Regions from separate parts of the Klebsiella sp. CSG-1 genome, predicted to be linked through region 1. Evidence: predicted binding sites of a transcription regulator. Region 1 holds the regulator's gene; each other region holds the start of a gene.
What was found. The regulator PurR, encoded in region 1, represses purine synthesis genes. The targets are predictions, from matches to a motif close to CANGCAAACGTTTGCNTG.
Positions count from the first base shown of each region.

Region 2: cvpA (colicin V production protein) is a predicted target of PurR. The motif match lies at 2,860-2,877, and genes of this name have one in related genera.
Region 3: carA (glutamine-hydrolyzing carbamoyl-phosphate synthase small subunit) is a predicted target of PurR. The motif match lies at 2,250-2,267, and genes of this name have one in related genera.

Region 1 covers NZ_JBWNLD010000009.1:24,085-28,863, forward strand. Annotated here, with positions in the region: gene AC007G_RS20290 (MFS transporter) at 1-1,096, opposite strand, end outside; gene cydH (cytochrome bd-I oxidase subunit CydH) at 1,260-1,349, opposite strand; gene purR (HTH-type transcriptional repressor PurR) at 1,645-2,670, shown strand; gene punR (DNA-binding transcriptional activator PunR) at 2,689-3,600, opposite strand; gene punC (purine nucleoside transporter PunC) at 3,710-4,779, shown strand, end outside.
Region 2 covers NZ_JBWNLD010000003.1:155,101-159,879, reverse strand. Annotated here, with positions in the region: gene AC007G_RS08860 (UbiX family flavin prenyltransferase) at 47-631, opposite strand; gene purF (amidophosphoribosyltransferase) at 766-2,283, opposite strand; gene cvpA (colicin V production protein) at 2,317-2,805, opposite strand; gene dedD (cell division protein DedD) at 3,004-3,702, opposite strand; gene folC (bifunctional tetrahydrofolate synthase/dihydrofolate synthase) at 3,692-4,779, opposite strand, start outside.
Region 3 covers NZ_JBWNLD010000006.1:223,016-227,794, forward strand. Annotated here, with positions in the region: gene carB (carbamoyl-phosphate synthase large subunit) at 1-993, opposite strand, end outside; gene carA (glutamine-hydrolyzing carbamoyl-phosphate synthase small subunit) at 1,010-2,158, opposite strand; gene dapB (4-hydroxy-tetrahydrodipicolinate reductase) at 2,617-3,438, opposite strand; gene AC007G_RS16590 (LacI family DNA-binding transcriptional regulator) at 3,583-4,614, opposite strand.

The DNA.
Region 1 (4,779 bases):
CAATGATCGCTCCCATCACCGGCACAAAGGCATAGCCCAGTCCGCCAGAAATCACCGCGCCACCGGCTGCCGCACCCAGCGCATTGCCGAGGTTAAACGCTCCGATATTGACCGACGAAGAGAGACCCGGTGCTTCATGAGCCACTCGCATCACCCGCATTTGCAGCGGTGGAACCACGGCGAAGGTCGCCGCCCCCCAGACCACCATACTGATTGCGGCTCCCAGCTGCGTCTGCGCCAGCAGCGGAATCGCCAGCATGATAACCATCAGCAGCAGCAGAAAACCCTTCAGCGTCCCGGAGACGGAACGGTCGGCGAATTTACCGCCGAGGTAGTTACCCAGTGAAAAGCCGACGCCAATCAACACCAGCATGGCGGTGACGAACAGCGGTGAGGCGTGCGTAATGGTGTGCAGCACCGGTGAAATATAGGTATAGAGGGTAAACATCGCGCCGGCCCCCAGCACGGTGGTCAGCAATGCGGAGAGCACCTGCGGACGAACCAGCACCGAGAGCTCCTGTTTTACGTTCGGACGCTCGCCAGCGCTGCCTTTGGGCAACGAAAACCACAGGCTGACCATCGCCACCAGCCCCAGACCTGCCGTCGCGAGGAACGACATCCGCCAGCCGATGGTCTCGCCAAGCCATGTCGCCGCCGGAACGCCGCCAATATTAGCGATAGTCAAGCCCATGAACATGGTCGCCACCGCGCTGGCCTGTTTGTGTTTCGGCACCACGCTCGCCGCCACCACCGACCCGAGGCCAAAGAAAGCGCCGTGGTTAAGACTGGTGATAATGCGCGAAATCAGCAGCGTGGTGTAATCCGGCGCCATTGAGGAGAGAATGTTCCCCAGCGTAAAGATAGCCATCAGAAAAATCAGCGCATTTCTGCGCGCGCGATGAGAGAGCAGCAAAGTCATCAGCGGCGCACCGACCATCACGCCGATCGCATACGCGCTGATCAGCATTCCCGCCGCCGGAATTGACACGTCGACACCTTTGGCAATCACCGGCAGCAGCCCCATCGGGGAAAACTCCGTGGTGCCAATACCAAACGCGCCTATCGCCAGCGCTAACAAGGGAAAGTTGATTTTCATTCAATGACTCCAGCAGACCGTCATCGGCGACGGTATCTCATCAGAAGTCAAAAGCATGACATCAATCACAAAAAAACAAAAGTAAACGAAATGGCAAAAGATTTTTGCGAAATTGATAATAATGGCGGGACATCGGGGGAAAGAGCCCTCTCCCCCGGATAAATCAGTGCAGCACCGCGGTCAGGCCGGCGGCCACGATCAGACCCAGGACAATAATCGTTGTCGTCAGCGAAAACTTTAAATCTGTATCCATCAATTTTTCCCCCAGTTATCCCCACATGAAAAGTGAGCTTGCTCATTTTTGCACAATATAGCGCAAAAATCTTCCATGTTTTAGGGTGATGCACATTTTTGCTCTTCCCCTTTGCCGCAAGATCGGACAAAATCCCACGCTAATTTGAAAGCGTATCGGCCATTGACCCCTTCCTGTCGTTCTGTGTCGTTTTCCCGACGTGATGCAATGTTGAAAATTGTATTCAGGGTGTGTATAGGCAAACGTTTACGTATCGATAATCAGACGATCAGGTCAAGGTCTGGAGTGAGAAGTAATGGCAACAATTAAAGATGTAGCGAAGCGCGCAAACGTTTCCACTACAACAGTGTCACATGTAATTAACAAAACCCGTTTCGTGGCGGAAGAAACCCGCAACGCCGTGTGGGCGGCGATCAAAGAGCTGCACTATTCCCCCAGTGCCGTTGCTCGCAGCCTGAAGGTTAATCACACCAAATCGATTGGCCTGCTGGCCACCAGCAGCGAAGCGGCCTATTTCGCTGAGATTATTGAAGCCGTAGAAAAGAGCTGTTTCCAGAAAGGCTATACCCTGATTCTGGGCAATGCGTGGAACGATCTCGAAAAGCAGCAGGCCTATCTGTCGATGATGGCGCAAAAGCGCGTCGACGGCCTGCTGGTTATGTGTTCTGAATATCCGGAATCGGTGCTCAGCATGCTGGAAGAGTACCGCCATATTCCGATGGTGGTAATGGACTGGGGTGAATCCAAAGCCGACTTTACCGATTCGGTCATCGATAACGCCTTTGAGGGCGGTTATATGGCCGGTCGCTATCTGGTGGAACGCGGCCATCGTGAAATCGGCGTGATCCCGGGTCCGCTGGAGCGTAACACCGGCGCCGGGCGCCTGGCGGGCTTTATGAAAGCCATGGAAGAAGCGCAGATCGCCGTTCCGGAAAGCTGGATTGTGCAGGGAGACTTCGAGCCTGAATCCGGCTACCGCGCAATGCAGCAGATCCTCAGCCAGCAGCATCGCCCGACGGCGGTCTTCTGCGGCGGCGACATCATGGCGATGGGCGCAATCTGCGCTGCGGATGAGATGGGGCTACGCGTGCCGCAGGACATTTCGCTGATCGGGTATGATAACGTGCGTAACGCCCGCTATTTCAGCCCGGCGCTGACCACCATCCACCAGCCGAAAGATTCGCTGGGGGAAGCGGCCTTCAATATGCTGATGGATCGTATCGTCAACAAGCGCGAAGAGTCACAGTCGATCGAGGTTCACCCGCGGCTGGTAGAGCGCCGCTCCGTCGTAGACGGCCCGTTCGTCGACTACCGTCGCTAATCGCCCGTGCGGCGCCGGTTACTCCGGCGCCCGCAGCCACTCCCGGTTTAACGTTTCACTGTCCCCCAGATAATCCAGTAGCCACGACAGCGCCGGTGACGTGTCGCTCTGCTGCCAGGTCAGGCAGCACGCGGCGTCCGGGAACGGGTTTTCCAGCGCCAGCGCGGTCCATTCACCGCGGTCAATCCACGGGCGAGCAAAATGGCTCGGCACCATCCCTACGCACAATCCCGCCGAGAGGCAGGTGGCCGAGGATTCCCAGTCCGGCACCACCACCCTTTTCTGATTGTCCAGTAGCCAGGTCGTGCGTTTTGGTAGCGAGCGGGAGGTGTCCTCCCTGACCAGCGACGGCCAGTTGCGCAACACATCATCGCTGAGCGGCCCGCTCATCTGCGCCAGAGGATGATGGCTCGCCACCACGCAATGCCAGCTCAACATCCCCATATCGCGAAAGGCGTAGCGTCCCCCCACCGGAATCGAACGGGTTGCCCCGATAGCCAGTTCCACGCGTCCGTCGGCCAGCGCGTCCCAGACACCGTTGAAAACCTCCTGAAAAACAATCAGCTCGACATCGGGAAAGTGACGATAAAAATCAACAATCATCTGGCGCATACGGGCCGGTTTAACAATGTCATCCACGGCTATCGACAGCTGACCACGCCAGCCGTTGGCTATCTGCTGACACTGCTGGCGGGTGATCTGCATTTTTTTGATAACAGATCGTCCTTCCTGTAAAAACCAGAGCCCGGCGGTGGTCAATTCGACATCGCGATGGCGGCGTTCAAAAAGCGGTACCGCCAGCCACTCCTCCAGCTGACGTACGGTATAACTGACCGCCGAAGGTACGCGGTGCAGCTCCTGCGCCGCGGCGCTAAAGCTGCCGTTGCGGGCGACAGCATCAACAACTTCGAGTGAGTATTCGGACCACATATTCTGCCTGCAAAAATTTTGAACGCATGTAGCAAATATTAGCGTTTCACAAGCCAGAATGCACTCCCTACACTCTGCGGCATCATACCTGCATCTATAAGAGAATGTTATGCAACAACCCGGGAAAGGATTTTTAGTGTGGCTGGCGGGACTCAGCGTGCTGGGTTTCCTCGCTACCGACATGTATCTGCCGGCCTTTTCGGCCATCCAGCAAGATCTCAATACTTCTGCAGCGTCGGTCAGCGCCAGTCTGAGCCTGTTCCTCGCCGGCTTCGCCATCGGGCAGCTGTTCTGGGGCCCGCTCTCGGACCGCTACGGACGTAAACCGATTCTGCTAACCGGGCTGGCGATCTTCGCTATCAGCTGTCTGGGAATGCTGTGGGTGCGTGACGCCACTCTGATGCTGGTGCTGCGCTTTATCCAGGCGATCGGCGTCTGCGCGGCGGCGGTGACCTGGCAGGCGATGGTCACCGATTATTATCCAGCTCAGCGCACTAACCGTATTTTCGCCACCATTATGCCGCTGGTGGGTTTATCGCCGGCTCTGGCGCCGTTGCTCGGCAGCTGGCTGCTTGCCCATCTGGAATGGCAGGCCATTTTTGCCACCCTTTTTGCCATCGCCCTGCTGCTGATGGTGCCCGCCCTGCGCCTGAAGCCGGTCGTCAGGCCGCAGGGTGACGTCCGCGAGAAGCTGACCTTTCTGACGCTGCTGCGCTCGCGCGAATACAGCGGCAACGTGCTGATTTACGCCGCCTGCTCCGCCAGCTTTTTTGCCTGGTTAACCGGGTCGCCGTTTATTCTCCATGAGATGGGCTACAGCCCGACCGCTATCGGTCTTAGCTATGTTCCGCAGACAATCGCCTTTTTAATCGGTGGCTATGGATGCCGCGCGGCGCTGCAGAAATGGCAAGGCCAACAGCTGCTGCCCTGGCTGCTGGTGATTTTCGCCGTCAGCGTGGCTGCCACCTGGATGGTTGGTCTGGTTGAAGATGTCTCAATTATTGCGGTGATGATTCCCTTCTGCGTGATGGCCATTGTCAATGGCGGGATCTACCCGATTGTTGTCGCCCAGGCGCTGAAGCCGTTCCCGCAGGCGACCGGTCGTGCCGCCGCGCTGCAGAACACGCTGCAGCTTGGTCTGTGCTTCCTGACCAGTCTGCTGGTTTCCGCGCTGATTGC
Region 2 (4,779 bases), on a different contig from region 1:
AGGCGACAAAATTGCACTGCGGAGGCGCAAAAGTTCACGGCACGCACTACTTTAGTGCGTCCGAAGGTCCCTGCCAACGGGTAAACAGATCCTGCGGGAGGGTAATATCGAACTGATCGATAACCCGGTTGACGGTCTGATTAATCACATCATCGAGGGTTTGCGGGCGATGGTAGAAGGCCGGAACCGGCGGCATAATCACCGCTCCCATCTCTGCCGCCTGCACCATCAGGCGCAGATGCCCGAGATGGAACGGCGTTTCCCGCACGCACAGTACCAGCGGACGACGCTCTTTGAGGACCACGTCCGCCGCGCGGGTCAGCAGACCATCGGTATAGCTGTGAACAATGCCAGAAAGCGTTTTCACCGAGCAAGGCAGAATCACCATTCCGGCCGTCTTGAACGACCCCGACGAGATACTGGCGGCGATATCGCGCGCATCATGGACCACATCCGCCAGCGCCTGCACTTCCCGCAGAGAGTACTCGGTCTCCAGCGCCAGCGTCTGCCGCGCTGCCTGGCTCATGATCAGATGCGTTTCGACATCAGGCACATCGCGTAAAATCTGAAGCAGTCGCACACCGTAAATGGCGCCGCTGGCGCCAGAGATACCAATAATAAGTCGTTTCACGATGATGCCCTCTTCCACATAATGGGGCAGACTTTGCCGGATTATAGCAGCGGACGCAAGCCTTGCGGCCACGCGTTAAGAACACAAAAGCCCGCGGTCATATGACGGCGGGCTTTTCACAACGCCAGGGTCAATTAGCCTTCGTTATGCATCTCTAAATTTTCCACTTCGTTCAGACGCTGCACCGCTTTCGCATCGTCATTACGTAAGGAATCGAGATAATCGAGGTACTGCTGGTCCACATCCTTAGTGACGTATACGCCGTTAAATACCGAACATTCAAACTGTTGAATATCCGGATTTTCCACACGTACGGCATCAATCAGATCGTTCAGATCCTGGAAGATAAGACCATCAGCGCCAATGATCTGGCGGATTTCGTCCACTTCGCGACCGTGGGCGATAAGCTCGGTAGCCGTCGGCATATCAATGCCGTAAACGTTCGGGAAACGAATCTCTGGCGCCGCGGAAGCCAGATAGACTTTTTTCGCGCCGGCTTCGCGCGCCATCTCGATAATCTGCTCCGAGGTGGTGCCACGCACGATGGAGTCATCAACCAGCAGGACGTTTTTATCCCGGAATTCTGCGCGGTTAGCATTGAGCTTACGGCGTACGGATTTCCGGCGCAGCTGCTGACCTGGCATGATAAAGGTGCGGCCAACGTAGCGGTTTTTCACGAAGCCCTGGCGATAGGGTTTATCGAGGATTCGGGCGATTTCCAGCGCAATATCGCAGGAGGTTTCCGGAATCGGAATGACCACGTCGATGTCCAGATCTTCCCACTCGCGAGCGATCTTCTCACCCAGTTTGGTGCCCATATTGACGCGCGCGCTGTAGACGGAAATTTTGTCGATAAACGAGTCCGGGCGAGCAAAATAGACGTACTCAAAGAGGCACGGGTTGCTGACCGGATTCTCGGCGCACTGACGGGTAAACAGCTGGCCCTTCTCGGTAATATAGACCGCTTCACCCGGCGCCACATCGCGCAGGAATTCGAAGCCCAGGGTATCCAGCGCCACGCTTTCGGAGGCCACCATATACTCGGTACGACCATCGCCAACATCACGTTTCCCCAACACCAGAGGGCGGATGCCGTTCGGATCGCGGAACGCGACCATACCGTGACCGATAATCATCGCCACGCAGGCATAGGCGCCGCGGATCTGACGGTTGGTGGCGGCAATCGCGGCAAAAATGTTATCCGCTTCCAGTGGGTAATGACGGAAGTTATCCAGCTCGCTGGCGAAGATGTTGAGCAGGATTTCAGAATCGGAGGTGGTGTTGATATGGCGGCGTTTTTCTTCAAACAGCTTCTTGCGCAGCTCGTGCGCGTTGGTCAGATTGCCGTTATGCGCCAACGTAATACCATACGGTGAGTTGACATAGAAAGGCTGCGCTTCGGAGGCACTTGAGCTGCCCGCCGTAGGATAGCGAACATGGCCAATCCCCATATTGCCCTGCATACGCTGCATGTGGCGAGCTTCAAAAACGTCGCTCACCAGTCCGTTCGCCTTACGCAAACGGAAACAGTTATTTGCATCAATAGTGATGATGCCTGCGGCATCCTGGCCACGATGCTGAAGCACCGTTAACGCGTCATAAATCGACTGGTTTACCGGCATAACACCGGCGATACCGACAATACCGCACATACGTCTTTTCCTCGTTCAGCCACATCCCAACGCTTATGCTTTGGGCAAGAAACTTGACGAGCTTTGCAGATAGTCAAAAAACCATCTGATAACGAAACTGAACTGCGGGATAAGCTCTGACTTTTGCCAGTCTTCGCTTTTCGCCATACCGGTAAAGCTATCGAGAAAGAACAGAATCGCAGAGACAATCAGCACGCCACGCAGGGCGCCAAAACAGATCCCTAACACCCTGTCGGTACCCGACAGGCCCGTTTTCTCAACCAGTGCGCCAATCACATAGTTAACGATGGCGCCAACGATAAGCGTTGCGATAAACAGTATCGCGATAGCAATCCCATTGCGGACCATTTCGTCTTCAAAGCCCGTGAACCAGACAGCCAGGTAAGTGTAGTAATGACTGGCGACAAAGAAAGCACATCCCCAGGTTACCAGCGATAACGCTTCACGAACAAAGCCGCGGATCAGGCTTACCAGACAGGAAAAACCAATCACCGCTATAATGACGTAATCAATCCAGACCATAAACATCCCACGATTTACGCCCTGTCGTCCGGTTCGGGGCGCATTCTAACAGAAAAAGAAAACGTTTGCGTAGGGATTTCCGTGCCCTACAGAAATAAAAATGGCGCTGAAAAAACATTCAACGCCATGCTGCCTTGCGCCTCCTGAAAGCGCGTCAGACAGGAGCTTCGCCCCTCATCAGCGCGGCAAGGGGCAAGATTAGTTGGGGCTATATCCCATGACCACACCGCTCAGGCCGGAGATCTGTTTCAGGTCGCCAAGCTGCCCTTTCAGTTTATCTTTTGAGGTATCGGGACCGACCAGAATACGGGTAATTTTACCCTGAACCGGCGTCGAAGGCGACGTGTAGACCTTAAACCCGGAGGAACGCAGCTTACCGACGATTTCGTTGACCTTATCCGCATTCTTCAACGCACCGAGCTGTACCACATAGGCTTTGCCGGTCGGAGCAGGTATCTCTGCCGGTTTCGCCGGCGGCGTCTGGGCAACGGTTTGTTGCTGCGGCTGCGGCTTCTCAACCGGCTTCGGCGGCTGAGGCTGCGGTTTAGGCTGAGGCTGCGGTTTGGGCTGCGGCTTCGGCGCGACCACCGGCTCCTGCACATCATCGAAACTGTTGCTGTTAACCGGAATACGCGACGGATCCAATGACGGCGCAGCGGCGTCTCCCGCTCTGACCTCTTCCGCCGCCCCTTCCGGCGGTTGGGCCGGAAGGGCCTGAGTCGCCGCCGGAAGCATATCCGGCTCATCGCGATCGCCCGGTTTTGGCACCAGTGGAATGGCCGCGAACTCGTCCTGATAATGCTTTTTCTGACCGTCAAGCAGTCCCGGGAGGATAATCACCCCCAGCGCTACCAGTACAATCGTCCCGACTAAACGGTTCTGAAACTTACTCGCCACCGATTCTCCCCGCCTCTATTTCTTCCATTACATGCGCCACCGTATGGAATGAACCACACACCAGCACCGTATCTTCCGGTCTGGCATCGGCCATCGCCGCATGCCAGGCCTGAGCCACGTTGGCATAAGCTTTTCCTGCGTGCAAATGCTCCTGCAGCTGTTGCGCCGTTGCACCGCGCGGCCCCTCCAGAGGCGCACAGTACCAGCTATCCACTTCCGCCGTCAGGTTTGCCAGCGTGCCGGCAATATCCTTATCATGCAGCATACCAACAACCGCCAGCACGCGCCCCGTTTTCGACAGGCTTTTGAGACGTCCGGCGAGCCAGGCTGCCGCATGGGGGTTATGCGCCACATCGAGAATAACGCGCGGCGTTTCGCTGATTATCTGAAAGCGCCCCGGCAGCATAGCCTGTTTAATACCGTCGCGAATCGCCCGATCGCTCACCTGAAGTCGGCTGGCTCGCAGCGCCGCCAGCGCCGTTGCGGCATTTGGCAGCGGAATCTGAGGCAACGGTAAATCTGCCAGTGTCCCCTCCCCGTCACTGAATGACCACGTCTGCGCACCGGCGGCATAGCGCCAGTCGACGTCGCGACGCAGAAGCGTTGCGCCTTTCCCGGCGGCTACCTCTGCGATGGTATGGGGCATCTCCGGTTCGCCAACGACGGCCGGTTTACCGGCACGGAAAATACCGGCCTTCTCGCGGCCAATGCTTTCCCGATCCGGCCCCAGCCAGTCAGTATGATCCAGGGCGATGCTGGTTACCACCGCCACATCCGCATCAACGATATTGGTGGCATCAAGACGCCCGCCGAGACCAACCTCAAGGATCACCACGTCGAGCTGCGCCTGCTTAAACAACCACAGTGCAGAGAGCGTACCAAACTCGAAATAGCTCAGGGAAATCTCACCGCGCGCGGCTTCAATTTCAGCAAAAGAGGCGGTATGCGCCGCTTCCGGCAGCTCCGCGCCCTGTACTCGCACGCGCTCGGTATAGCGCACCAGATGCGGTGAACTGTAAACCCCCACCTTGTAGCCCGCCGCCATCAGCACAGACTCCAGCGTGCGGCAGGTGGTTC
Region 3 (4,779 bases), on a different contig from region 1:
GGTGTAGCCGACCGCCAGCTTGGCCGCCACTTTGGCAATCGGGAAACCGGTCGCTTTCGATGCCAGCGCGGAGGAGCGTGATACGCGCGGGTTCATTTCGATAACAATCAGACGGCCGTCTTTCGGGTTAACGGAGAACTGAACGTTAGAGCCCCCGGTTTCCACGCCAATTTCACGCAGCACCGCCATCGATGCATTACGCATCACCTGGTATTCTTTATCAGTCAGGGTTTGCGCCGGCGCGACGGTAATGGAATCGCCGGTGTGGATCCCCATGGCGTCGAAGTTTTCGATCGAGCAGACGATGATGCAGTTATCGTTCTTATCACGCACCACTTCCATTTCGTACTCTTTCCAGCCGATCAGCGATTCATCGATCAGCAGTTCGTTGGTCGGAGAGAGGTCCAGCCCGCGGGCACAAATTTCTTCGAACTCTTCACGGTTGTAAGCGATACCGCCGCCGGTGCCGCCCATGGTGAAAGACGGACGGATGATGCATGGGTAGCCCACGTCTGCGGCCACCGCCAGCGCTTCTTCCATGGTGTGCGCAATGCCGGAACGCGCGGTATCCAGACCGATTTTCTTCATTGCCACATCGAAGCGACGGCGGTCTTCCGCTTTATCAATCGCGTCAGCGGTAGCGCCGATCATGGTGACGCCGAATTCGGCCAGCACGCCCTGACGTTCCAGCTCCAGCGCGCAGTTCAGCGCCGTCTGACCGCCCATGGTCGGCAGTACCGCATCCGGACGCTCTTTTTCGATAATTTTGCGCACGACTTCCCAGTGAATCGGCTCAATATAGGTCGCATCGGCCATTTCCGGGTCGGTCATGATGGTGGCCGGGTTGGAGTTCACCAGAATGACACGGTAACCTTCTTCGCGCAGGGCCTTACAGGCCTGAGCGCCAGAGTAGTCAAATTCGCAAGCCTGGCCGATAACGATCGGGCCAGCGCCAAGAATCAGGATGCTTTTTATGTCTGTACGTTTTGGCATGGCTCTTTTCTCCTGATTATTTCGCGGACTGGCGGTACTGCTCAATTAATGCAATAAAATGGTCGAACAACGGCGCGGCATCGTGCGGGCCTGGGCTCGCTTCCGGGTGGCCCTGGAAGCTAAACGCCGGTTTGTCCGTGCGGTGGATGCCCTGCAGCGTCCCGTCGAACAGCGACTTGTGGGTCACGCGCAGGTTAGCCGGCATGGAGGCTTCGTCGACCGCAAAACCGTGGTTCTGGGCGGTAATCATCACCACATTATTATCGATATCTTTAACCGGGTGGTTGCCGCCGTGGTGGCCGAACTTCATCTTAACGGTCTTCGCACCGCTCGCCAGCGCCAGCAGCTGATGGCCGAGGCAGATGCCGAATACCGGAATATCGGTCTCGAGGAATTTCTCAATCGCGGTAATGGCGTAATCGCACGGCGCCGGGTCGCCAGGGCCGTTGGACAGGAAGATACCGTCCGGATTCATCTTCAGCACCTCTTCGGCGGAGGTTTTCGCCGGCACCACCGTCAGGCGGCAGCCGCGGTCAACCAGCATGCGCAGAATGTTGCGTTTAGCGCCAAAATCGTAGGCCACAACGTGGAACGGCAGCTCGCTTTCCGCCTTCGCTTCCGGCAGGTCGCCCGCCAGCGTCCAGCTGCCTTGCGTCCAGCTGTAGGTTTCTGAAGTGGTGACTTCTTTCGCCAGGTCCATGCCGTTCAGGCCAGGGAACGCTTTGGCTTTTTCCAGCGCCAGCTGCGCATCCAGGTTATCACCCACGATGATGCAGCCGTTCTGTGCGCCTTTTTCACGCAGCAAACGCGTCAGCTTACGGGTATCGATATCGGCAATCGCCACGATGTTATGGCGCTTGAGGTAAGAAGAGAGGTCTTCGGTATTGCGGAAGTTGCTGGCAATCAGCGGCAGGTCGCGAATGACCAGACCCTGCGCATGTACCTGAGAAGATTCTTCATCGCTGTCGTTGGTGCCGACATTACCAATATGGGGATAAGTAAGAGTGACAATTTGGCGGGAATAGGAAGGATCAGTGAGGATTTCTTGATAACCGGTCATTGAAGTATTGAAAACGACTTCCCCAACCGCCGTGCCCGTTGCCCCGATGGCCCGACCGTGAAACTGGGTTCCGTCTTCCAGAACCAATAGCGCTGACTTAATCAAAACACCCTCCAGAGAATATTCACTCACTTTATTTGCATATTAATGCATGTGCATGACATGAATCAATGCAAATTTGCTTACCTATGGATTTCTGGCAAACGGCGGCATTCTGGAGAGATGTCGGGTAAAAGTCAACTTAAAGCCGATATTTTTTATCTCTTTTTACGTCACTGACCTCTCAGCACTGCGTTAGCAGGTAAAAAGATCAACAAACTATGCAGAGAAAACGCTTGCGGACCAGGAAGATTGCAAAACAGCGCGCGCAGGAACAAAAAAGTAGACCGGATGGTCAAAATTTACAATAACACAACAAAAAATGGATGGATAATTTAAGATTATAGCTATTTCATCAATTTTAATTGATGAAATGATAAAAAATAAAAAGGGCAATAAAACATTGCCCTTTGCAATCAATTACATATTGAATGCAATAACCACATCACGATGGGTAATAAAACTTATAAAGCATTGAGCTCAAGCACATCACGCATGTCGAAAAGGCCTGATTTCTTATCTTTTAACCACAATGCAGAACGAACGGCACCATTAGCAAAAGTCATCCGGCTGGATGCCTTGTGGCTGATTTCAATACGCTCACCAATATCGGCAAACATGGCGGTATGCTCGCCGACGATATCTCCGGCGCGCACGGTGGCAAAGCCAATGGTCCCCGGGACGCGTTCGCCGGTATGGCCTTCACGGCTGTAGACCGCGCAATCCTTCAGATCTTTGTTCAGTGCGCCGGCAATCGCCTCGCCCATCGCCAGCGCGGTGCCTGACGGTGCGTCCACTTTGTGACGGTGGTGCGCTTCAATAATTTCGATATCGGTGTAGTCGCCCATCACCTTCGCCGCTTTTTCCAGCAGCTTTAACAGGACGTTGACGCCAACGCTGAAGTTGGCCGCGAAAACGATCGCAATCTCCTGCGCCGCATCGCGAATGGCCTGTTTCCCGGCCTCATCAAAACCGGTGGTACCAATCACCATCCCTTTGCCGTGTTCGCGACAGAAAGCAAGGTGGTTTAACGTCCCTTCCGGGCGGGTGAAATCGATCAGCACATCAAAATCATCTTTGACCGCCGCAAGACTGCTTTGCACCGTGACACCGGCTTTACCGGCACCGGCCAGCTCACCGGCATCGCTGCCAAGGAGGGAAGAACCTTCGCGCTCCAGCGCCGCGCCCAGCGCCACGCCGTCCATCTGCTGTACGGCCTGAATTAACTGGCGTCCCATCCGGCCGCCCGCGCCTGCGATGGCCACGCGGATTTGTGCATCATGCATAGCTATTCTCTTTTGTTAACTTAACGTAAATTGTTTCCAGATTAACCAGCCCGTCGATGAGCCGCTACTGTAAAACACCGATAATTAGAAATTTATGACAAACGGCGTTCGATATCAGTAAAAACTATACGCCGGCGTCGTTTCTCACTCGCCCGGAGCGTTAACCCTGTGCCGAAAACCACAGGATTCGCGGACCACCAGAGCCGGCGGCAAAATAATGCGTTTCGGCGGTTCATCATTGCCCTGAATGCGGCTATACAGCAGTTCGCCGGCTTTGCGGCCAATCTCCTTCGCCGCCACCGAAACGGTCGTCAACGCCGGCTGAACCAGCGCGGCTTCAGTAATATCGTCAAATCCCACCAGCGCAAAATCACGGCCCGGCTCACGCCCGGTTTTACGCAGCGCCTGCATCACGCCCAGCGCGACAATGTCCTGGTAACAAACTGCGGCCGTGATTTGCGGATAGCGGGTCAGCAGCGCTTCGGCCACTTTCGCGCCGTCGATCTGGCTGGCCTGGGCCGTGACGATCCACTCCGGCCGCGGCGAGAGCCCGCTCTCGAGGAGCGTACTGGTGAATCCGCCAATACGCTGTGCCCGAGTACCAGAACTCAGGCTGCCGCCGATAAAGGCAATCTGTCGGTGGCCCATTTTCAGCAAGTGCGCCGTGGCCATCTGCGTGCCGAGAAAGTTATCGGTACCGACAAAATCAAAATCCGGATCGCTGAGCGGGCGCACCACCATAATGGCGGGAATATTGCGTCTTTTCAGCGCATCAAAAAATGAGGCCGGCGTTTCCCGCGCCGCGCACAGCACCATGCCGCAGGCGCTATTGCGCATCAGCGAGTCGACAAACTTTTGCTGCCGCTCGCCTGACTCTTCGCTGTTTGCCAGGAATAACAGCAAATCATGCCGCTCCATTTCATGGCTTAAGCCTGCCGTCATCTCACCGTAAAACGGGTTGGTGATGTCATGCAGCAGCAGTCCAACCTGGTTGCTGCTGCGATTACGCAGATTGGCGGCGGTCTGATTGTAGACATAGCCAGTTTCATCCAGCGCCTTCAGCACTCGTTCGCGCGTAGCTTGCGAAATCCGCCCGCGGTTACGCAATACCATCGAAACGGTGGCCGTAGATACTCCTGCCCGTTCAGCCACCTGTGCCAGCGTCACTGTTGTCATGATCTCTCCCGTTCGTTTACCGAAGGTTAATCGAATAACCTAAAAATTGCATTTTTCCTTGTGACAGGACTCACAATAACGCCCATTTTGTCGCTTTACTTGCGCATTATGGCGGGTTAATCGCGTTAACCACACTATCAAAATAAGGTTAATCGATTAATCTTT